DNA from 4 places in the Neorhizobium tomejilense genome. Region 2 is predicted to be linked to each of the others. Evidence: riboswitches for the same ligand, from Rfam matches in the RefSeq annotation. Region 2 holds a riboswitch; each other region holds the start of a gene.
The links. Region 2 has a riboswitch for thiamine pyrophosphate ahead of ACSQ3G_RS11695 (ABC transporter permease). Riboswitches for the same ligand answer to the same signal wherever they lie in the genome.
Positions count from the first base shown of each region.

Region 1: linked by a shared signal. The riboswitch ahead of thiC (phosphomethylpyrimidine synthase ThiC) and the one ahead of ACSQ3G_RS11695 (ABC transporter permease) in region 2 are both predicted to bind thiamine pyrophosphate.
Region 3: linked by a shared signal. The riboswitch ahead of thiM (hydroxyethylthiazole kinase) and the one ahead of ACSQ3G_RS11695 (ABC transporter permease) in region 2 are both predicted to bind thiamine pyrophosphate.
Region 4: linked by a shared signal. The riboswitch ahead of thiB (thiamine ABC transporter substrate binding subunit) and the one ahead of ACSQ3G_RS11695 (ABC transporter permease) in region 2 are both predicted to bind thiamine pyrophosphate.

Region 1 is NZ_CAXUSO020000001.1:3,934,447-3,939,694, forward strand. Features, by position in the region: gene ACSQ3G_RS19415 (AraC family transcriptional regulator) at 1-554, opposite strand, end outside; gene ACSQ3G_RS19420 (SDR family NAD(P)-dependent oxidoreductase) at 693-1,472, shown strand; gene thiC (phosphomethylpyrimidine synthase ThiC) at 1,522-3,333, opposite strand; TPP riboswitch at 3,433-3,565, opposite strand; gene ACSQ3G_RS19430 (acyl carrier protein) at 3,745-3,996, shown strand; gene ACSQ3G_RS19435 (acyl-CoA dehydrogenase family protein) at 3,998-5,179, shown strand; gene ACSQ3G_RS19440 (amino acid--[acyl-carrier-protein] ligase) at 5,229-5,248, shown strand, end outside.
Region 2 is NZ_CAXUSO020000001.1:2,298,968-2,304,215, reverse strand. Features, by position in the region: gene ACSQ3G_RS11705 (ABC transporter substrate-binding protein) at 1-533, shown strand, start outside; gene ACSQ3G_RS11700 (ABC transporter permease subunit) at 530-2,218, shown strand; TPP riboswitch at 2,286-2,389, shown strand; gene ACSQ3G_RS11695 (ABC transporter permease) at 2,525-3,307, shown strand; gene ACSQ3G_RS11690 (ABC transporter substrate-binding protein) at 3,304-4,248, shown strand; gene ACSQ3G_RS11685 (NUDIX hydrolase) at 4,345-5,247, shown strand.
Region 3 is NZ_CAXUSO020000002.1:355,423-360,670, reverse strand. Features, by position in the region: gene ACSQ3G_RS24480 (heavy metal translocating P-type ATPase) at 1-1,549, opposite strand, end outside; TPP riboswitch at 1,663-1,758, shown strand; gene thiM (hydroxyethylthiazole kinase) at 1,797-2,606, shown strand; gene thiE (thiamine phosphate synthase) at 2,603-3,241, shown strand; gene thiD (bifunctional hydroxymethylpyrimidine kinase/phosphomethylpyrimidine kinase) at 3,238-4,041, shown strand; gene ACSQ3G_RS24460 (response regulator) at 4,060-5,248, opposite strand, start outside.
Region 4 is NZ_CAXUSO020000001.1:3,692,044-3,697,291, forward strand. Features, by position in the region: gene ACSQ3G_RS18405 (ABC-F family ATP-binding cassette domain-containing protein) at 1-1,317, shown strand, start outside; gene ACSQ3G_RS18410 (response regulator) at 1,478-1,927, shown strand; TPP riboswitch at 2,010-2,117, shown strand; gene thiB (thiamine ABC transporter substrate binding subunit) at 2,158-3,168, shown strand; gene thiP (thiamine/thiamine pyrophosphate ABC transporter permease ThiP) at 3,173-4,792, shown strand; gene ACSQ3G_RS18425 (thiamine ABC transporter ATP-binding protein) at 4,785-5,248, shown strand, end outside.

The DNA.
Region 1 (5,248 bases), 1.6 Mb from region 2:
TTGCCGAGCGCCATCCTGACGACATCGCCGCCATGCGGACCAGTGAGCAGCCAATAGGAAATCTCCCGCATGATCGCGGGATGAAGCAGGGGGATCGCAGTCGGCGTATCGAGCAGCCGCACCATACGCAGTGCGCAATCGGCAAGCGGGCCATCGAAATCGCTGACGAAGATGCCCGAGGACACGTCGCCGCTCGCCTCCGGCAGAGCAGGCAAAATCTCCATCACCTCGCGCATGATGCCGAGATCGAATTCGATGATCAGTCCGAGATAGGGCTCGGTCGAGCTCGCCTCCGCGACCCGTCCGAAGGCCGGCATCTCGACGCTGACAACGAGCGCCTGGCCCGCCCGGTAATTCACATGACGGTCGCCGAACACCGCCCATTTCGCGCCTTGCAGAACGACGCAAAGCGCCGGCTTGAAGATCAGATGATCCGGCCGCTTTTCGTGGTCCGACCGCAGGATTGTCAGCCCTTCGATCGCCGTCGCGAACGGGCTCGCGCCGGTTTGCACATCCGTGAACCGCTTTACCGCATCGAGCAGGGCCGTCGACATGCCACACCTCCGAGGTTCCAAGACCAAGACATAGGCCTGCGAGCAGGATCAGGCAAGAACTGGGAAAGTTCCGGCATTCAGGCGCAGGGCCGAGGGGCGTAGTTTCCGGCCATCCAATCCAGACAAGGAACCTCCATCATGACGCATCAAACATCTCAGAAATCGACAGCCAAGCTCGCCATCGTGACCGGCGGCAGCCGCGGTCTCGGCCGCAACACCGTGCTCAGCCTTGCAAAGCGCGGTATCGACGTGATCTTCACCTACAACTCCAATCAGGCAGAAGCCGCAGCCACGACCGCCGCGGCGAGCGAACTGGGGCGCAGGGCGATCGCACTGCAGCTCGACATCCGCGATGTCGCGTCGTTCGACGCGTTCGTCGGGCGGGTGCAGGAAACCCTGGCCGAGCTCGGTGCCGAAAAATTCGATTTCCTCGTCAACAATGCCGGCACGTCGCATCATGGCGATTTCGAAAAGACCACCGAAGCGGAGCTGGACGGGCTCTTCAATGTCCATTTCAAGGGCGTCTTCTTCCTGACCCAGAAGCTGTTGCCGCTGATCCGCGACGGCGGCCGGATCGTCAACTTCTCCACCGGGCTTACCCGCATCACCGTTCCGGGCAGCGGCGCCTATGCGGCGATCAAGGGGGCGGTCGAGGTGCTGACCCGGTATCTGGCCAAGGAGCTTGGCGCACGCGGCATCGCCGTCAATACGGTGGCGCCCGGTGCGATCATGACCGATTTCAGCGGCGGCATGGTGCGCGACAATCCCGAGATCAACAGGCGCGTCGCCGAGATGACGGCACTTGGCCGTGCCGGCGAACCGGATGATATCGGTCCGATGGTTGCTTCGCTGCTGTCCGAGGACAACCGCTGGGTCAATGCCCAGCGCATCGAGGTGTCGGGCGGCATGGCGCTCTGACGTTCGAACGACCCCTGCCGGTTGCGGCCGGCAGGGGTCGTGAAGTTGATCACCCTTTCTCGACCGGCATATAAAGATCGCCACCGTCGCGATATTTCGCAGCCATGGCTTCCAGGCCCTCCTTCTGCGCTTCGGCGCGGATGTCGTGGGAAATCCGCATCGAGCAGAATTTCGGGCCGCACATGGAGCAGAAATGTGCCACCTTGTGCGCCTCCTTCGGCAAGGTCTCGTCATGCATCGAGCGGGCCGTTTCCGGATCGAGGGAGAGGTTGAACTGGTCCTCCCAGCGGAACTCGAAGCGGGCGCGCGACAGCGCGTCGTCGCGCACCTGGGCCGCCGGATGGCCTTTGGCGAGATCGGCAGCATGTGCGGCGATCTTGTAGGTGATGACCCCAACCTTGACGTCGTTGCGGTCCGGCAGGCCGAGATGTTCCTTCGGCGTCACGTAGCAGAGCATGGCCGTGCCGAACCAGCCGATCATCGCCGCCCCGATGCCCGACGTAATGTGGTCATAGCCCGGCGCGATATCGGTGGTCAGCGGCCCGAGCGTATAGAACGGCGCCTCGCCGCAGACCGCGAGCTGCTTGTCCATGTTGGCCTTGATCTTGTGCATCGGCACATGGCCGGGGCCTTCTATCATCACCTGGCAATCCTTCGCCCAGGCGATCTTCGTCAGCTCCCCAAGGGTCTCCAGTTCCGCGAACTGGGCCGCATCGTTGGCATCGGCGATCGAACCCGGGCGAAGACCATCGCCGAGCGAGAACGAGACGTCACAGGCCCGGGCGATGTCGCAGATCTCCTCGAAATGCTCGTAGAGAAAACTCTCCTTGTGGTGGTGCAGACACCACTTGGCCATGATCGAGCCGCCGCGGGAAACGATGCCGGTGACGCGGTTGACGGTGAGCGGGATATAGGCGAGCCGCACGCCGGCATGGATGGTGAAATAATCGACGCCCTGTTCGGCCTGTTCGATCAGCGTGTCGCGATAGACCTCCCAGGTCAGGTCCTCGGCAATGCCGTTGACCTTTTCGAGCGCCTGATAGAGCGGCACGGTGCCGATCGGCACCGGCGAATTGCGGATGATCCAGTCGCGGATATTGTGGATGTTGCGGCCGGTCGACAGGTCCATGACCGTATCGGCGCCCCAGCGGATCGCCCAGACCATCTTCTCGACTTCCTCGGCCATCGACGAGGTGACGGCCGAATTGCCGATATTGGCATTGATCTTCACCAGGAAGTTGCGGCCGATGATCATCGGTTCGGATTCGGGATGGTTGATGTTGGCGGGAATGATTGCCCTGCCTTCCGCGACTTCGCGCCGAACGAACTCGGGCGTCACGAAATCCGGCACATGGGCACCGAAACTTTCACCGTCGCGGACGAGCGGTTCCCTGGCCGCCTGCCGGCCGAGGTTCTCGCGGATGGCAACGAATTCCATCTCCGGCGTGATGATGCCGGCTCGCGCATAGGCGAGCTGGGTGACGGCCCTGCCTCCCTTTGACTTGAAAGGCTGGTTGCGGACCGGGAATTCCGGCGTCAGATGGCTTTCGGACACGAAGCCGTTGTCCTCCGGCCTGACAATGCGGCCCTGATAGATTTCGACGTCGCCGCGGGCGAGAATCCAGCTTTCGCGCAGGCGCGGCAGGCCGGCATCGATGCTGATCGCGGCACCTTCGACGGTATAGGGACCGGAGGAATCGTAGACGGTGACCGGCGGTTCGCCGGAGGTCGGATGCAACGCGATCTGGCGCATCGGCACGCGGATGTCCGGGTGGATCGTTCCTGCTTTCAGGACCTTCGTGGAGGCGGGAAGCGGGCCGGTGGTAACGACCGGAGTGAGCTTGGTGGTTGCGATATTCATGGTTCAAGGCTCCAAGGTTTGACGTTTGGAGACCCAGTTCCAGTGTTGGAATGATGGAAAAACACCCCGGAATGCGAAGGACGGTTTCCCGCCCTTGTTACCGCAGCGCCCGCACCGTCCCTACGCCAGTATGAACTGGATCAGGTTCAACGGGTCACTGCGCCTCGGCCGGCCAAAGCCGGTCCGACCAGCAGTATCTCAGCCCCTTGACGGGACCCCCCTGGTGAATGGCGCCATCAGAAACCCGCGGGCCGTTGATGTCAAGCCGGGGCATGCGGATGGCGATCGATCGGATTTTACGGAATCCCGCAGCCCTAACTTCACGACGTTTATTGCTGGAATCTTAGGCTTTCCCGCGTAGTAACGTCCCCAGCGATGAACGCAGAATTTGAACGATCCGGAGATGTCGAGATGAACGAGACCATTCGCGAATTGCTCACACGGGTAGGCGGCCTTCCGGTCGCGGTGACCGAGCTGGAAGACGGGGCCGATCTTTATGCGGCCGGCCTCTCCTCATTTGCATCCGTACAACTGATGCTCGGCCTGGAAGAGGCTTTCGACATCGAGTTTCCCGACAGCCTTTTGAACCGCAAGTCCTTCGCCAGCATAGCCGCGATCGAGCAGACGGTTTCGCATATCCTGAAAGCGCGCGAGGCCGCTTGAGATGAGCCTCCCCGCCTTTGCCGCCGACATGAGCCTGAGCGCCCGCGCTCACCGCGTGGCAACCGTAGCGGCCGAATTTGCCGACCGCGTCGATCATGACGGCCGCTTCCCCCGGGAGGCGGTCGACGCCATGAAGGCCGAGCGCCTGATCGGCATCCAGATCCCGGCCGCGTTCGGCGGCGAGGGCGCTTCGATCGCCGAGATCGCCGAGGTCTGCTCCATCCTGGGACAGGCCTGCGCCGCGAGCGCCATGGTTTTCGCCATGCACCAGATCAAGGTTTCGAGCCTGGTGGAGCACGGTGGCGACAGCGAATGGCATAGGGACTTCATGCGCGAGCTTGCCGGCCGCCAGCTTCTCGTCGCTTCCGCGACGACCGAGGGCGGCATCGGCGGCAATATGCGCAACTCCATCTGCGCGATCGAGGTCGATGGCGACATCTGCCGCCTGACCAAGGATGCGACCGTGATTTCCTACGGCGCCCACGCCGATGTGATCATGGTCACCTCGCGCTCCAACGAGAAGGCCGCACCGACCGACCAGGTCATGACGGTCTTCAAGCAAGGCCAGTATACCCTGCAGAAGACCGTCGACTGGGATACGCTCGGCATGCGCGGCACCTGCTCCGACGGTTTCCTCTTCAGGGGCGAGGCGCCGTCCGTCCAGATCTTTCCAAAGCCGTTCGCCGAGATCGCGGCGCAATCGATGCTCGCCACCTCGCATCTCCTCTGGAGCGCGGTCTGGTACGGGATCGCCGCCGATGCGGTACTGCGCGCCCAGGCCTTCGTGCGCGCCGCCGCCCGCAAGGCCGGCGGCACCCAGCCGCCCGGCGCGCTGAGGCTCGCCGAAGCCTCGAACCTGCTGCAGCTCCTCAAGGCCGGCATCCTCTCCGGCCTCAGGATCTACGCGGATGCCAAGGCGGATCACGACCAGCTGTCGTCCATGGCGTTTTCGATCGCCATGAACAACGTCAAGCTGGCTTCCTCCGAGACGATCCTGACCATCATCAACCAGGCGATGATCATCTGCGGCATCATGGGCTACAAGAACGGCACGCCCTACAGTCTCGGCCGGCATCTGCGCGACGCGCATTCCGCCCAGCTGATGATTTCCAACGACCGCATCCTCGGCAATACGTCGACCATGCTGCTCGTTCAGAAACCGGACACCAGCCTGCTCGGCTGACGCCCCGATCATTTCATATGTAAACCATTGAAAAGAATGAGGTAAAGCCATGGATATGCAAGTTTCATT
Region 2 (5,248 bases):
GTGCCGAAGGCATTTCCGCGCTGATGATGGCCGCCCGCGTCTGGGGCGGAGACGAGAAGAACGCCGACATCGGCTTCGAAAAGGTCAAGGAACTGAAGCCCTTCGCGGCGATCCAGGGCAGCCAGGCCCAGCTCTTCGAGATGTTCGACCAGAAGCTCGCCGATCTTTCGGTCGAATTCGGCAGCTTCACCCAGTCCTATGTCGAAACGCGCAATCCCAATATAGCGATCGCCAAGCCGGTCGAGGGGCAGGCGCTTTCGATGAACGTCGCTTGCATCACCGAAGGCACGAAGAATCAGAAGCTCGCCGAGGAATGGATCAACCTGCACCTCTCCGAACCCTGCATGCTCGCCTACGCGCGCCAGATCTACTACTCGCCGACCGTCAGCAACATCACGGTCCCGGACGACATCAAGTCGAAGCTCGTGCTCGGCGATGCCGATGTCGCCAAGCTCGTCGATTTCGATTGGGACGTGATCAATGCCAGCCGCGCCAAATGGCAGGCAAAATACGATCGGGAGATCGCAGGATGAACCGTTGGATCGGGCCGGCGCTTGCAGCGCCGGTCACCCTTTGGCTGCTTCTATCCTTCGCGGCGCCGATGTTCGTGGTACTCGTGCTATCACTGCACGAGTATCCCGATCCTTTCGGCCCGCTGTTCATAACGCCGTCGATCGCGCAGTTCCGGGATATCGTCTCGGACAGCTTCTACTTCGGCGTTGTCTCCGAAACCATCCTGCTCGGCCTCGGCGTGACCGTGATCACCGCGCTTCTCGGTTATCCGCTCGCTCACTGGCTGGCGCGGATGCCGGTAAAATACCGCGCGGCCGCGTTCGCCGTCATCCTCATTCCGCTGCTGACCAATGTCGTGGTGCGCTCGCTCGGCATCATCCTCCTGCTGGCACCCGAAGGGCTGATCAATTCGGTCACCGGGCTGGTCGGCATTCCGCCGGCCCGGTACATGCTGTTCACGCACGGTGCGGTCGCGGTCGCACTGGCGCAGGTCTTCCTGCCCTTCATGGTGCTGGCGCTCTACGACAATCTGCAGAATACCTCGCCGCGCGTGCATGAAGCGGCCCAGAGCCTCGGGGCCTCTCCTGCGGTTCGGTTCCTCACCGTCGACCTGCCGCTTTCGCTGCCCGGCCTGCGCTCCGGCACTGTGATCGTTTTCCTGATGGCGACCACGGCCTACGTTTCCGCGTCGCTGCTCGGCGGAAAGAAGGTCTGGACGACGGGCATGCTGGTGCTGCAGGAAGCGATCAAGAACCTCAATGCGCCGCTTGCCGCAGCACTCGCAATCATCATGACCGTCACCGGTCTCGCCTTCGCGGCGCTCTGCGCCTATTCGCTCAACCGCCTGATGCCGTGGCTGAAGGGCAAGCCCAGCAATCCGTGGAGCATTCCGCGCTGGCTGGTGCCGATCATCAACATTTTCGGGCCGATCGTCTCGAAGCTGCTGCTCGCCACCTCGCTGCTGCTCCTGTTGCTGCCGTTGGTGCTCGTGTGCATCCAGAGTTTCAACGACGTGCCGCAGGCGACCGCCTCCGGCTTCCGCGGCTTCACGTTGAAATGGTACGAGGCGGTGTTTTTCGCCGGGACCTATGCGGATGCCTTCTGGGTGTCGGTGCGGCTTGCCGTCACCTCGATGCTGGTGGCGCTTTCGCTTTCGCTGCCGGCGGCCTTCGCGCTCGCCCGTTATCCGTTCAAGGGCCGGTCCGCGCTCCTGGCATTCTGGCTGCTGCCGATGTCGCTGCCGCATGTGGCGATCGGGGTCGGAATGCTGCGGCTGCTGCAGATCTACCTGATCATCCCGCCCTTCCTCGGTCTCGTGGCGATCCACGTGATCGTCATCCTGCCGTTTGCGATCACGCTTCTGACCACCTCGGTCATGGGGCTCGACCGGGCGCAGGAGGAGGCGGCGGCGAGCCTCGGGGCAAGCCCGGTGCGGCGGTTTTTCCTGATCATCATGCCGGGTCTGGCGCCGGGGCTGTTTGCGGCTGGCATCGTCGGCTTCCTGCTGAGCTTCGGCGAGGTGACGGTGACGAGCTTTCTCACCACGGCTCGCCTGACGACCCTGCCGGTCCGTATCTACGCAGAATCGACCTTCAGCCTGGAGCCGACCGCGCACGCCATCTCGGCCGTCCTGATCCTCTTCACCGTCATCGCGCTGGCTTTGCTGGGCAGGGTGGTTCGCCTCGACCGTCTCTACGCGCGGTGAGTTGGAAACGATAGCCGGCGGACCGTCCGGTCCGCTTGACAGACATAGCGAAAACCGACAGTTATCGTGTTCTTCCGAGGGGGGCATCTTGACGATGCTGAGATGGCGGTGAGCCGGACCCTTGAACCTGATCCGGGTCATGCCGGCGTAGGAACGGAAATAAGCGTCATTCGACGATACTTTCTCTTCTCCGCTTCACCTGGATCTCCGTGATTGACTGATCTGGAGATCGACCGATGACATCCATTCTTCGCGTTTTCCCGAAAGGGCATCCGGTCCCGGCGTGCAGGTTCGGCGCGTAGCATCATGCGCGCGTCCCATGCGGTCATCGGCCTCGTCCTGCTTGTCGCCCTCTGGCAAGCGGGCGTCTGGCTGTTTGCTCCGCCCCGCTATATTCTGCCGTCTCCGATTGCCGTCGCTTCCGCCTTCGGGCGGCAGCCGGGTTTCCTGCTGCAGAACAGCCTCGTCACGCTGACGGAAATCGCGCTGGGCCTCGCGATCGGCGCAGGCCTCGGCATCGCCACGGCCTTCGGCGTCGCCGCGTTGCCGCGGCTTGGTCGTCTCGTCTGGCCGATGGTGCTGATCCTGCAGGCCTTTCCCGTCTTCGTGCTGGCGCCGATCCTGGTTCTCTGGCTGGGTTTCGGCCTCGCCTCGAAAGTGGCGATGACGACGATCATCATCTTCTTTCCGGTTGCGTCGGCCTTTGCCGACGGTCTTCGCCGCACCGATCAGGAAATCCTTGACGCCGTCTCGCTGGAGGGCGCGAACCACTGGCAGACGCTGGTGTCGATGCGCGTGCCGCTGGCGGTCCCGAGCCTCGTCTCCGGTCTTCGGGTCGCTGCACCATTGGCGCCGCTCGGGGCGGTCGTCGGCGAGTGGGTCGGCGCGTCCGGCGGGCTCGGCTTTGTGATGGTCCAGGCCAATGCCCGCATGCAGACCGACACGGTGTTTGCAGCGATGACAATACTGGCAATTCTTACCCTCATCTTGCGGCTTCTCATCGACCGGTTGACCGCCGGGCTCGCCCCGTGGGCCAGCGAAGCCGACCCTTCATCTTCATCCGCATCAGGGAGTTCCGTCCGATCATGATCCGTATCCTCACCGCGTCCTTCATCGCGCTGGCCAGCCTTGCCACCCCGATTTCTGCGCAGGCGGCCGACAAACTCAGCGTGCTGCTCGAATGGTTCGTCAATCCGGACCACGCGCCGATGGTCGTCGCCAAGCAGCGCGGGCTGTTTGCTGATGCCAATCTCGATGTCGAACTCATCCCACCGTCCGACGCCTCCGCTGTGCCGAGGTTGGTTTCAGCCGGCCAGGCGGATATCGGCATCCATTACCAGCCAAACCTCTATCTGGATCATCAGGCAGGCCTGCCGCTGGTGCGGTTCGGCACGCTGGTCGAGACGCCCTTGAACACCGTCACGGTTCTGGCGGACGGCCCGATCAAGAGCCTCAAGGACCTGAAGGGCAAGAAGGTCGGCTTTTCCGTCACCGGCTTCGAGGATGCGATGCTGAAGCGCATGCTGGCGTCGGAAGGGCTTTCCAATGACGACGTGGAACTGATCAACGTCAATTTCTCCCTGTCTCCGTCGCTGATCGGCGGCAAGGTGGACGCGACGCTCGGCGGGTTCCGCAATTTCGAACTGACCCAGATGAAGCTGGAAGGCCATGCGGGTCGTGCGTTTTTTCCGGAAGAGCACGGTGTTCCGGCCTATGACGAGCTGATCTTCGTCACCCGCACCGCGCTTGCTGCCGACAGCCGGTTGCCGCGCTTCCTGCATGCGGTCGAACAGGCCTCGATCTTCATCACCAACCATCCGCAGGAAGCCTGGCAGCTGTTCGTCAAGGCCTATCCCAACCTCGACGACGAACTGAACCGCACCGCGTTCTTCGACACGCTGCCGCGCTTTGCCAAGCGTCCGGCCGCACTCGACCAGGGCCGTTACCAGCGCTTCGCCTCCTTCATGCAGGAAATGGGACTGATCAAGACCGTGCCTCCGGTCTCCGGCGTTGCTGTCGAAATCAGGTAGGCCAAGCTGCTGATATTGTTTGATTTGAACGCCGGGGTTCGCGTAACGTGATTTCCATGCCAGATGGCATCGCACGTTACGTACCCCGGAGTTTGCTTGACCATCGGACTTGCCCATGCGGAACTGATCGCGGTTCTGTCCGCCGTCACCGGCGACGAGCCGCGCGTGATGACGGTTCGCTCGGGAGATGCGCTGCCGTCCGGCCCCTTCGAACTTGGGCACAGGAGCCTGCAGGCAGGGCTTCGCGAGTGGGTCGGGGACCAGACGGGCCATCCGCTCGGTTATCTCGAACAGCTCTATACCTTCGCCGACCGCGACCGGACCCATGAGGATGCCGAGGGGCGGACGATCTCGATCAGCTATCTCGGCCTGGTCCGCGAGCAGGCCGCGCCCGGTGCCGGAAAACCCGGCTGGCACGGCTGGTACGAATATTTCCCCTGGGAAGATCATCGCGGAGGGAGGCCGGAGATACAGGCGGCCATCACCGACCGCCTGCAGGATTGGGTCGCTTCGGAAACGGCGCGGCGCGAACACCGCCGGCGCCGTGTCGATTTTGCCTTCGGCCTCGACGGCGCCGCATGGAACGAGGATCTCGGCCTGCAGCGTTACGAACTGATGTACGAGGCAGGGCTGGTGGCGGAGGCCGGTTGTCCGCCGGCCAAAAGCTTCGGCCGGTCAATGTTTGCCGATCACCGCCGTATCCTGGCCACCGGGATCGCGCGGCTGCGCGCCAAGATCAAGTACCGCCCGGTGGTGTTCGAACTGATGCCAGAGAGCTTTACGCTGTCGCAATTGCAGCGCACCGTCGAGGCGCTGGCTGGCTTGACGCTGCACAAGCCGAATTTCCGCCGGCTGATCGACCAGCAGGAGCTGATCGAGGAAACAGGCGAGGCGACCAGCGAGACCGGCGGCCGGCCCGCCAAGCTCTTCCGCTACCGTCATGCGGTCCTTGAAGAGCGTGCGCTGTCCGGTTCGAAACTTCCGCTTTCACGCAATTGAC
Region 3 (5,248 bases), on a different contig from region 2:
TGGAGCCCGTTTCGAGCGCGGCGGCAAAGCGCAGCACATCTTCCGCATTGCGGCCGAAGGCGATGACATCGGTCACCTGGGGCCTGCCGGCCGTCAGCGTGCCGGTCTTGTCGAGCGCGACGGCTGTGATCTTGCCGAGCGTCTCCAGCACCGCGCCACCCTTCATCAGCAGGCCGCGGCGGGCGCCTGACGAGAGCGATGCGGCAATTGCGGCAGGCGTCGAGATGACCAGCGCGCAGGGGCAGCCGATCAACAGGATCGCCAGGCCCTTGTAGACCCACTCGCTCCAGGACGCACCGGCCACAAGCGGCGGCAGGATGGCGACCAGAGCCGCAACGGCGACGACACCCGGCGTGTAATAGCGGGAGAACCGGTCGATGAAGCGTTCGGTCGGGGCCTTGCTTTCCTGCGCCTCCTCGACCAGCCGAACCACGCGGGCAATCGTATTGTCCTCGGCAGCCGCCGTCACGCGAACCCGCAAGGCCGCATCGCCGTTGATCGTGCCTGCAAACACCGTATCGTCGATGCCCTTGGCAACCGGCGTGCTTTCGCCCGTCACCGGCGCTTCGTCGATCGCGCTTTCGCCGGCGATGATGACGCCGTCCGCCGAAATGCGGTCGCCGGGACGCACGAGGATGATCGCGCCGACGGCAAGGCTCTCGGCCGGCACTTCGCGGGTCTGGCCGTTTTCTTCGAGCAGCGCGTTTTTCGGCACCAGCGCCGTCAGGCTCTGGATGCTTTGGCGCGCCTTGCCGGCCGCGACCCCTTCCAGCAATTCGCCGATGAGGAAGAGGAAAACCACGGCGGCGGCCTCTTCCGACGCATTGATGACAACGGCGCCGACGGCGGCGATCGTCATCAGCATCTCGATCGAAAACGGCGTGCCAGCGAGTGCTGCCATGATGGCGCGGCGGGCGATCGGCACGAGGCCAACCAACATCGCGGCGGTGAAGATATAGGGGCCATAAGCAGGGACGAGATGGCCGAGCCCGTAAGCCGCCGTCAACACGAACCCGACCAGGATGGTCAGGCGGCCCTTTGCCGATTTCCACCACGGTCCGTCCATCGGCCCCTGGTCGTGGCCGTGCAGGTTTTCGATTTCTGTGGTGGCGTGGTCGTGGTGGGAATGATCGTGCCCGCCGTCGTGGCTATGTTGGCCGTGACCGGCCTCCCCCTCATCCGACCGCTCCGCGGCCACCTTCTCCCCCCTGGGGAGAAGAAGACTTGCCGCACCGTCTCCGTCCTCCTCTCCCCTCGGGGAGAGGTCCGCCGAGCGAAGCGGAGGCGGGGTGAGGGGGCCGCTCGCTCCGACGTTGGCCGGCGTCTTCTGACCCAGCGCCCTCAGCGTATACCCAAGCCCCACGACCTTCTTCTCGATCGCGCCAAGATCGCCTGTCCCGTCGTGCTTTACCGTCATCGTGCCGGACGCAACCGAAACGGACACGTCCGCGACGCCCGGCATGCGGCGAACCGCCGTGTCGATCTTTGTCGCGCAGCTGGCGCAATCCATGCCGCCAACCTTGTATCGTGCCTGTGTCGTGGCGTTCATCGTCTCTTCCCGTTTGGACCGAGCCCCGTCTCTACAACCTCTAGCGACTAGAGCTGCAAGGCCTAAAATCAGAAAAAATCACTGGCGAAGCGCATTCTCTTTGCTGTAAGCCATGGTGAAGACAGGGGCGTCCGGCTGAGCCGGGCTGAGAAGCACCCTTAGAACCTGAACCAGATCATGCTGGCGGAGGGAGTCGTCCGGGCGTTCAACATTGCGCCCAGCGCCTGCCCCGCCGAACGAGGCAGACATGCAGACGACGCCCCTTGCAGAGACCCCCGGCCAGCTGCTGACCGCGATGCGCGCCAAAAACCCGCTCGTCCAGAACATCACCAATTTCGTAGCGATGAATATCGCAGCCAACGTGATGCTTGCCGCCGGCGCCTCCCCCGCCATGGTGCATACGAAGGAAGAAGCCGGCGAATTTGCCCGCATCGCTTCGGCCCTGACGATCAATATCGGCACCCTTTCGCCGGATTTCCTGGCCGGCATGAAGGCCGCGGCCGCCTCTGCCACGGAAGCTGGTAAGCCATGGGTGCTCGATCCCGTCGCCCATTACGCCACCGCCTATCGCCGCGCGGCGCTCGCCGAACTCATGGAACTGAGGCCGACGATCATCCGTGGCAATGCGTCGGAAATCATCGCGCTGGCCGGCAGCCAGTCGAGCGGCCATGGCGTCGATAGCGGTGACAGCGTTGCGGCGGCCGAAAGCTCCGCCATCGCCATCGCCCAGCGGCAGGCCTGCGTAGTAGCCGTCACCGGCGAAGTGGATTTCGTCACCGACGGCCGGCGTTCGGTCCGCATCCTTGGCGGCTCCGCCCTGATGCCGCAGGTGACCGCGCTCGGCTGCTCGCTCACCTGCCTGGTCGGCGCCTTTGCGGCAAGCACGGACGATCCCTTCGAGGCGACGATCGCCGCACTCGCGATGTTCGCGGTCGCGGGAGAGGAAGCGGCCTTCACCGCCTCGGGTCCCGGCTTCTTCTCGCCGATCTTCCTCGACCGTCTCGCGGCGCTGACAGGAGAGACGCTCGATGCCAAGGCAAGGATCGTTTCCCCATGAAAAAGACCTTCGATCTTTCCGTCTACCTCGTCCTCGACCCGGATCTCTGCCGCGACATCGGCATGGTCGAGACGGCAAGGCTGGCCGTCGCCGGCGGCGCGACCATCGTCCAGCTCCGCGACAAGCAGGCGGATACAGCAAAGATGATCGAAACCGGCCGGGCGCTGAAGGCGGTGCTGGCAGGCACCGGCGTGCCCCTGATCATCAACGACGACGTGGAGGCGGCGATCGCGATCGGCGCCGAAGGCCTGCATGTCGGCCAGAGCGACATGGCGGCGGCGGCGGCGCGGCAGCGCGCCGGCCATGGCATGATCCTCGGCCTCTCGGTGGAGACCGAGGAACTGGCGCGTCGGCTGGATCCGTCCATCGTCGACTATGTCGGCATCGGTCCCGTCTTTGCGACCGGCACCAAGCCCGACCACAAGCAGCCGATCGGTTTCGACGGGCTTGCGCGCATCGTCGCCATGGCACCGGTTCCGGCGGTCGCGATCGGTGGCGTCAAGGCGGAACATGCCGGCCTCGCACTGGCCGCCGGCGCAAAGGGTATCGCGGTGGTCTCCGCTATCTGCGGCCAGCCCGATCCTGAAGCCGCAGCCCGCAGAATTGCCGCAGAAATCGAAAGGGCGCGCGCATGAGCATCAAGAATGTCCTGTCGATCGCCGGTTCGGACCCTTCCGGCGGCGCCGGCATCCAGGCGGACCTGAAAACCTTCGCGGCGCGCGGCACCTATGGCATGGCGGCGCTGACCGCGCTGACCGCCCAAAATACCCAAGGGGTCACCGGAGTGCATGCCGTGCCCGCCGCCTTCGTCGCAAACCAGATCCGCACCATTTTTCTCGACGTGCGCGTCGACGCGGTGAAGATCGGCATGATCGCCAATGCCGAGATCGCCGAGGCGGTCGCCGACGTGCTACGCCCCCATCGCGATACCGTGCCGATCGTGCTCGATCCGGTGATGATCGCCAAGGGCGGTTCGCCGCTGCTGGCGCTCGATGCGGTGGACGCCGTCACCTATAAGCTGATGCCGCTTGCCACCGTCGTCACCCCCAACCTGCCGGAAGCCGCGGCGCTACTCGGCGAGGCGATCGCCACGACCCGCGAAGAGATGGCAGCCCAGGCTGAGCGGCTGCTGAAGATCGGGCCGAAGGCAGTCCTGGTGAAGGGCGGTCATCTGGAAGGCGAGGACAGCCCGGACGTATTGGCGGACGCTACCGGCATCCACTGGTTCGAAGGCAAGCGCACCGCGACCAGAAACACCCATGGCACCGGGTGCACGCTGTCCAGCGCGATCGCCGCTGAGCTCGCAAAGGGTGCCTCGCCCGCGCAGGCGGTCGCCGTCGCCAAGACCTATCTCGCCGGAGCGATCGCCGCCGCCGATACCCTCACCGTCGGCACCGGCCATGGCCCGGTATCGCATTTTTACGCGTGGTGGTGAGGGCGAGACGACTGGTTCTCAGCCCTTCTGCACTGCAATCTTTTCGAAGGCTATTGCGATCTCCTGGCTGCCGTAGGGCTTCTTCAGAAGTACTGCCCCTTCTACTGCCGCTTCGTCCGGAATGCGGTCGTTACCGGTCGCGAATACAATGCCGACATCGGGAGATAGCTTGCGCGCCTGCTGTGCGAACTCGCCGCCGGAAAGACCCGGCAGGCCGAGATCGGTGACCACAACGTCGAAGCTGCGCGCCTCTATCATCGTAATAGCCTCCTCCGCGGTCGAGGCTTCGGAAACCTGGTGCCCGAGTTCGGCCAGCAGATCGGCCGTGCTCATGCGGATCAGGAAATCGTCCTCGACCAGCAGCACGGAATAACGCGGCAGAACCGGCCGCGGCCCGATCGGCGCGGCGGGCGGCTTGGCTGCAAAAGACGCCCTCACCCGGTTGCGATGCTGCTGGCCGTTCAGCACGTGACGGATCTTTCGCGCCAAGGCCTCGCGGGTATAGGGTTTCGAGAGCAATTCGACGCCGGGATCGAGCCGGCCGCCGTGCACGATCGAGTTTTCCGTATAACCTGAGGTGAACAGCACGGCGATATCCGGCATCCGCTCGCGCGCGTGCCTGGCAAGCTCGGTGCTCTTCAGCGGCCCGGGCATCACAACATCGGTGAACAGAAGATCGACCGGCACGCCGCTTTCGATGATACTCAGCGCACCGGCAGCGTCCTTCGCCTTCAGCACCGCGTAACCGAGATCGCCGAGCAGCTCGACGACGGTGGCGCGCACCTGCTCGTCATCCTCCGCCACCAGAATGGTTTCCGTGCCGCCGGTCACCGGGCCGAAATCGGCGTCGGTCACCAGATCCTCACTGCGCTGGATGCGCGGGAAGTAGATCTTGACGGTCGTGCCCTGTCCAAGCTCGCTGTAGATCTTGATATGGCCGCCGGATTGCTTGACGAAACCGTAGACCATAGAGAGGCCGAGGCCGGTGCCCTTGCCGATGGGCTTCGTCGAGAAGAACGGCTCGAACACCTGTTCCATCACCTCCGGCGTCATGCCGGTGCCCGTGTCGGTCACCGCCAGCATGACATATTGGCCGGCCGGCACGTCCGCATGCTGGCGCACATAATTGTCGTCAAGGAAAGCGTTGCCCGCCTCGATCGTCAACTTGCCGCCGCCTTCCATCGCGTCGCGGGCGTTGATCGCGAGG
Region 4 (5,248 bases), 1.4 Mb from region 2:
GTGGTGATCTCGCACGACAGGCGCTTCCTCGAAAAAGTCTCGAATGCCACGGTCTGGCTCGATCGCGGCACGTCACGACGCCTCAACCGCGGTTTCGGCGAGTTCGAAGCGTGGCGCGACGAGGTGCTGGAGGCGGAAGAGCTGGAACAGCACAAGCTCGGCAAGGCGATCGAGCGCGAGGAGCACTGGCTGCGCTACGGCGTGACGGCCCGCCGCAAGCGCAACATGCGCCGCCTCGGCGAGTTGCAGACGATGCGCGGCAATTACCGCGGCCACAAAGGACCGCAGGGCACCGTGCAGGCGAGCGTCAGCGAAGGCCGTGAATCCGGCAAGCTGGTCATCGAGGCCGAAAACATCACCAAGAGCTACGACGAGCGGATCATCGTCGCGCCGTTCTCGATCCGCGTGCATCGCGGCGACTGCATCGGTCTCGTCGGCCCGAACGGTGCCGGCAAGACGACGCTTCTGAAGATGCTGACCGGCCAGCTGGCGCCTGACACCGGCACCGTCAAGCTCGGCACCAACCTGGAAATCGCCACGCTCGACCAGAAGCGCGAGGACCTGGACCCCGAGGACACGCTGTCCCACTATCTGACGGATGGACGCGGCGAGACGCTGCTGGTCAACGGCGAACAGCGGCATGTCGCAGGCTACATGAAGGATTTCCTGTTCCAGCCGGAGCAGATCAGGACACCGATCAGGAACCTTTCCGGCGGCGAGCGCGCCCGGCTGATGCTCGCCCGCATCATGGCCCGGCCGTCCAACCTCCTGATATTGGACGAACCGACCAACGACCTCGACATCGAGACGCTGGACCTGCTGCAGGAAATCGTCGCCGGCTATACCGGCACCGTCATCCTCGTCAGCCACGACCGTGACTTCCTCGACCGCACCGTGACCTCGACCATCGCCCCCGCCAATCCGGACGCACCGGACGGCCGCTGGATCGAATATGCCGGCGGCTACACGGATATGCTGGCGCAGCGGAAGGGCGCGCTGGAGGAAAGGCGCCGCACGGAAAAAGCTGACAGGGCAAAAACCGATACTGCAGCATCGGTTTCTGGCACCCCCAAGGGCAAAGGCAAGCTTTCCTTCAAGCAGAAATTCGCGCTCGAGAACCTGCCGAAGGAAATGGCCAAAGCCGAAGCCGAGATCGCCGCCCGCGAGAAGAAAATGGCCGACCCCAACCTCTTCACCAAGGATCCCGCCGCCTTCAACAAGCTGGCTGCGGAGATGGAAAAGCTGCGCCAAAGCATCAGCAAAATGGAAGAAGAATGGCTGGAACTCGAAATGCTGCGTGAGGAAATCGAAGGCTGATTTGTGATTTGTTAAGCTTAACAGATAGTTAGCTAGAAAAATATTTGTCGCGGAGCGGAACATATGATGTCCCGGGGCGTTCTGGGGTGTGAGTAGTGGTCGAAATGTCCCGGGGACGGATCGGCCTGCCAGGAACCGATCAACCGAATGGGGACATCCAATGCTGACAAATGTTACGCGTCGTCGGCTGGCCACTGAGGCGATGAATCAAAGAGTTATGATTGTCGAAGACGAGTTTCTGATCGCGCTCGATGTTGCCGAGACGATCGAAGCCATGGGCCTGAAAGTCGCCGGTTTTGCCAATGCCCGCAAACATGCCCTGGCGCTCGCCGCCTATGCCGATATCGCCCTGGTCGACGTCAATCTTTCGGACGGCCGGACCGGTCCGGAGATCGGCCGCGAGCTTGCCGAGCAATATGGCATCACCGTCGTGTTCATGACCGGTAATCCGGACGATGTGGAAGCCGGCGTCGAAGGCTCGCTCGGCGTTCTCACCAAACCGGTCATGCCCGATGTGGTCGAGAAGACCATCGACTACGCCGTTGCCAACCGGCTGGGCGGCATGGCGATCGTTCCGCGTGAACTGAAAGTGTTTCCGCAAAACCACTGAGCCGTGTTGCACCTGCCGAATGCGCCTTGAGCCGGCCGCAGACCGCCTCTTGCCAGCCATTCGCCTCGCCGCTAAATCTGATCCTGCTCTAACGGGGTGCCGCGCGTTTTCGTGCGGCTGAGAGGCCTTTGGCCAACCCGCGGAACCTGATCCGGTTAACACCGGCGGAGGGATTAGACGGCTCTTCATCAGCGCCTATTCCCCTTTGTCACCAAAACGAGGAGACGCTGATGCGCAGCACCATTCTTTCTATATTCGCGGCCGCTGCCGCCCTTTCCCTTTCCGCGCCGGCCGAAGCGCAGGAAAAGACGCTGACCATCTACACCTACGAGAGCTTCGTCTCCGATTGGGGTCCGGGTCCCAAGGTGAAAGAGGCGTTCGAAAAGACCTGCGCCTGCAAGCTCAATTTCGTCGGCGTCGCCGATGGCGTGGCGCTTCTGACCCGCCTGAAACTGGAGGGCAAAGGCACCGACGCCGATATCGCGCTCGGCCTCGATACCAACCTGATCTCCGAGGCGAAGGCGACCGGCCTGTTCGAGCCGCACGGGCTCGACGCTTCGGCGGCCAAGGTCCCCGGCAATTACAGCGACGACACGTTCATCCCCTACGACTACGGCCATTTCGCCGTTGTCTACGATACGCAGGCGATCAAGAACCCGCCGAAAAGCCTCAAGGAACTGGTGGACGGCGATCCGGCGCAGAAGATCGCCATCGAGGACCCGCGCACCTCGACACCCGGCCTCGGCCTGCTGCTCTGGGTGAAATCGGTTTATGGCGACCAGGCACCGGAGGCCTGGGCGAAGCTCAGGAAACGCGTGCTGACCGTCACGCCGGGCTGGTCGGAGGCCTATGGCCTGTTCACCAAGGGCGAAGTGCCGATGGTGTTTTCCTACACGACCTCGCCGGCCTATCACATGGTCGAGGAGAAGACGGAGCGCTACCAGGCCGCCTCGTTCTCCGAAGGCCATTACATCCAGATCGAAGTTGCCGGCATGCTGAAGGGGGCGAAGGAAAAGGATCTGGCGAAACAGTTCCTGAAATTCATGATTTCGCCGGCCTTCCAGGACGTCATCCCGACCACCAACTGGATGATGCCGGCCGCCAAGACCTCCCAGCCGCTCCCCGACGCATTCAACAAGCTGGTGCAGCCGACCAAGACTTTCCTGATGGGGTCGGACCAGGTGGCCAAGAACCGGCAGGCCTGGATCGACGAATGGCTGACCGCCATGAGCATGAACTGATCCCATGCTGACGAGGGCCGAGCGGAGACGCGGGATAGGCTGGGGGCTGCTGAGCCTGATCGGCATCGCCCTCTTCGTCGGCATCGCAGTCGCCGCCCTTCTCTCCTGGGACGCCGGCAACACCCAAAGCCGGCTGTTCACCGCCTATACCTGGCGAATTCTGCGTTTCACCCTGCTGCAGGCGGTTCTTTCGACGCTGCTGTCGGTCGTCTTCGCCCTTCCCGTCGCACTCGCGCTCGCACGCCGTCCGCGCTTTCCGGGCCGTGTATGGGTCATCCGGCTGATGGCATTGCCGATGGGCCTGCCGGTGCTGATCGGCGCGCTCGGCCTGATCGGTATCTGGGGGCGGCAGGGGGCGATGAACAGCCTGCTGTTGAAGCTTGGCCTCGAACAGCCGGTCAGCATTTACGGGCTTTCCGGCATATTGCTGGCACATGTGTTCTTCAACCTGCCGCTCGCCGCGAGACTGCTGCTTGCCGCGCTGGAGCGCCTGCCGCCGGAATATTGGCTGCTCTCCTCCAGCCTCGGGATGAAGCCCTTCTCCGTTTTCCGCTTCATCGAGTGGCCGGCGGCCCGCCGAGTCATCCCCGGCATTGCCGGCCTGATCTTCATGCTGTGCGCCACGAGCTTCACGCTCGTCCTGGTGCTCGGCGGCGGGCCGGCCGCGACCACGCTCGAAGTGGCGATCTACCAGTCGCTGCGTTTCGATTTCGACCCTCCGCGCGCCATAGCGCTGTCGCTGCTGCAGATCGGCATAACGGCGCTGATCCTGATTGTGATTTCGCTGCTTCCAGCTCCTGACGACGCTGGCATCACGGCCGGTCGGGCGACCCGCCGGTTCGATGGCCGGACGTTGCCCGCACGGCTTTGGGATGTGCTGGCTATCCTGCTTGCCACGATATTCCTGATCCTGCCGCTCGCCTCGATTGTCGGCGCGGGCGCCCAGGCCAATCTCTGGAGCCTCGTCAACAGCGCCGCCTTCCTGCGCGCCGCCTGGACCAGTTTCACGATCGCGCTTTCCTCTGGCCTGCTGGCAGTGCTGACCTCCCTGGCTATCATTGCCGGACGCGGTGCAATCTCAGACATGAAGAGGCCTGCCGGAACGGCCAGAGCGTTTTCCGTGTCCTTGGGTGGAATGTCCTCGCTGGTGCTGCTTGTGCCGCCGGTCGTGCTCGGGACCGGCTGGTTCCTGATGCTGCGCCCGTTCGGCGATGTCGCCCGTTTCGCCCCGGCGCTGGTCGCGATCATCAACATGCTGATGGCGCTTCCCTTCGTGATGCGCGTTTTGTCGCCAGCCGTCGAAACGCACCGCAAGCGGACAGGCAGGTTGTCGGCAAGCCTCGACCTGTCCGGCTTTTCACGGGCATGGAGGATCGATCTGCCGGTTCTGGCAAGGCCGCTGCTGACGGCGCTGTCCTTCGCCATGGCGCTGTCGCTCGGCGATCTCGGCGCGGTGGCGCTATTCGGCTCCAGCGAGGTCACCACCCTCCCCTGGCTTGTCTATAGCCGGCTATCCAGCTATCGAACCAATGACGCTGACGGACTGGCGCTCATCCTCGGCATCATCTGCCTGGCTTTGACGATGATCGGCACTGCCGGCCGGAGGGAAACAAACCATGGCTGACGGCATCGCGCTGAACAAGGTTGAACTGAAGCTCGGCGTCAGAGAATTCCGCTTCGACTGTGCTTTGCCGGCCGGTGCCGTGACGGCGATTACCGGCCCATCTGGCTCCGGCAAATCGACCTTCCTCAACCTCGTTGCCGGCTTCGAGACGCCGGACCGCGGCCGTATCCAGATCGCAGGCGGGGACGTGACGGAAAAACATCCCTCCGAGCGTCCCGTATCGCTGGTCTTTCAGGACAACAATCTCTTCGCCCATCTGGACCTCGCCACCAATATCGGCCTCGGCATCAGCCCCTCGCTGAAACTTTCCAACAGTGATCGGGCCGCCATATCACAGGCGCTGGAGCGCGTGGGCTTGAGCGGTTTTGAGAAACGGATGCCGGGGACGCTTTCCGGTGGCGAAAGGCAGCGGGCCGCCTTCGCACGGGCTCTGGTGCGCAAAAAACCGGTTCTGCT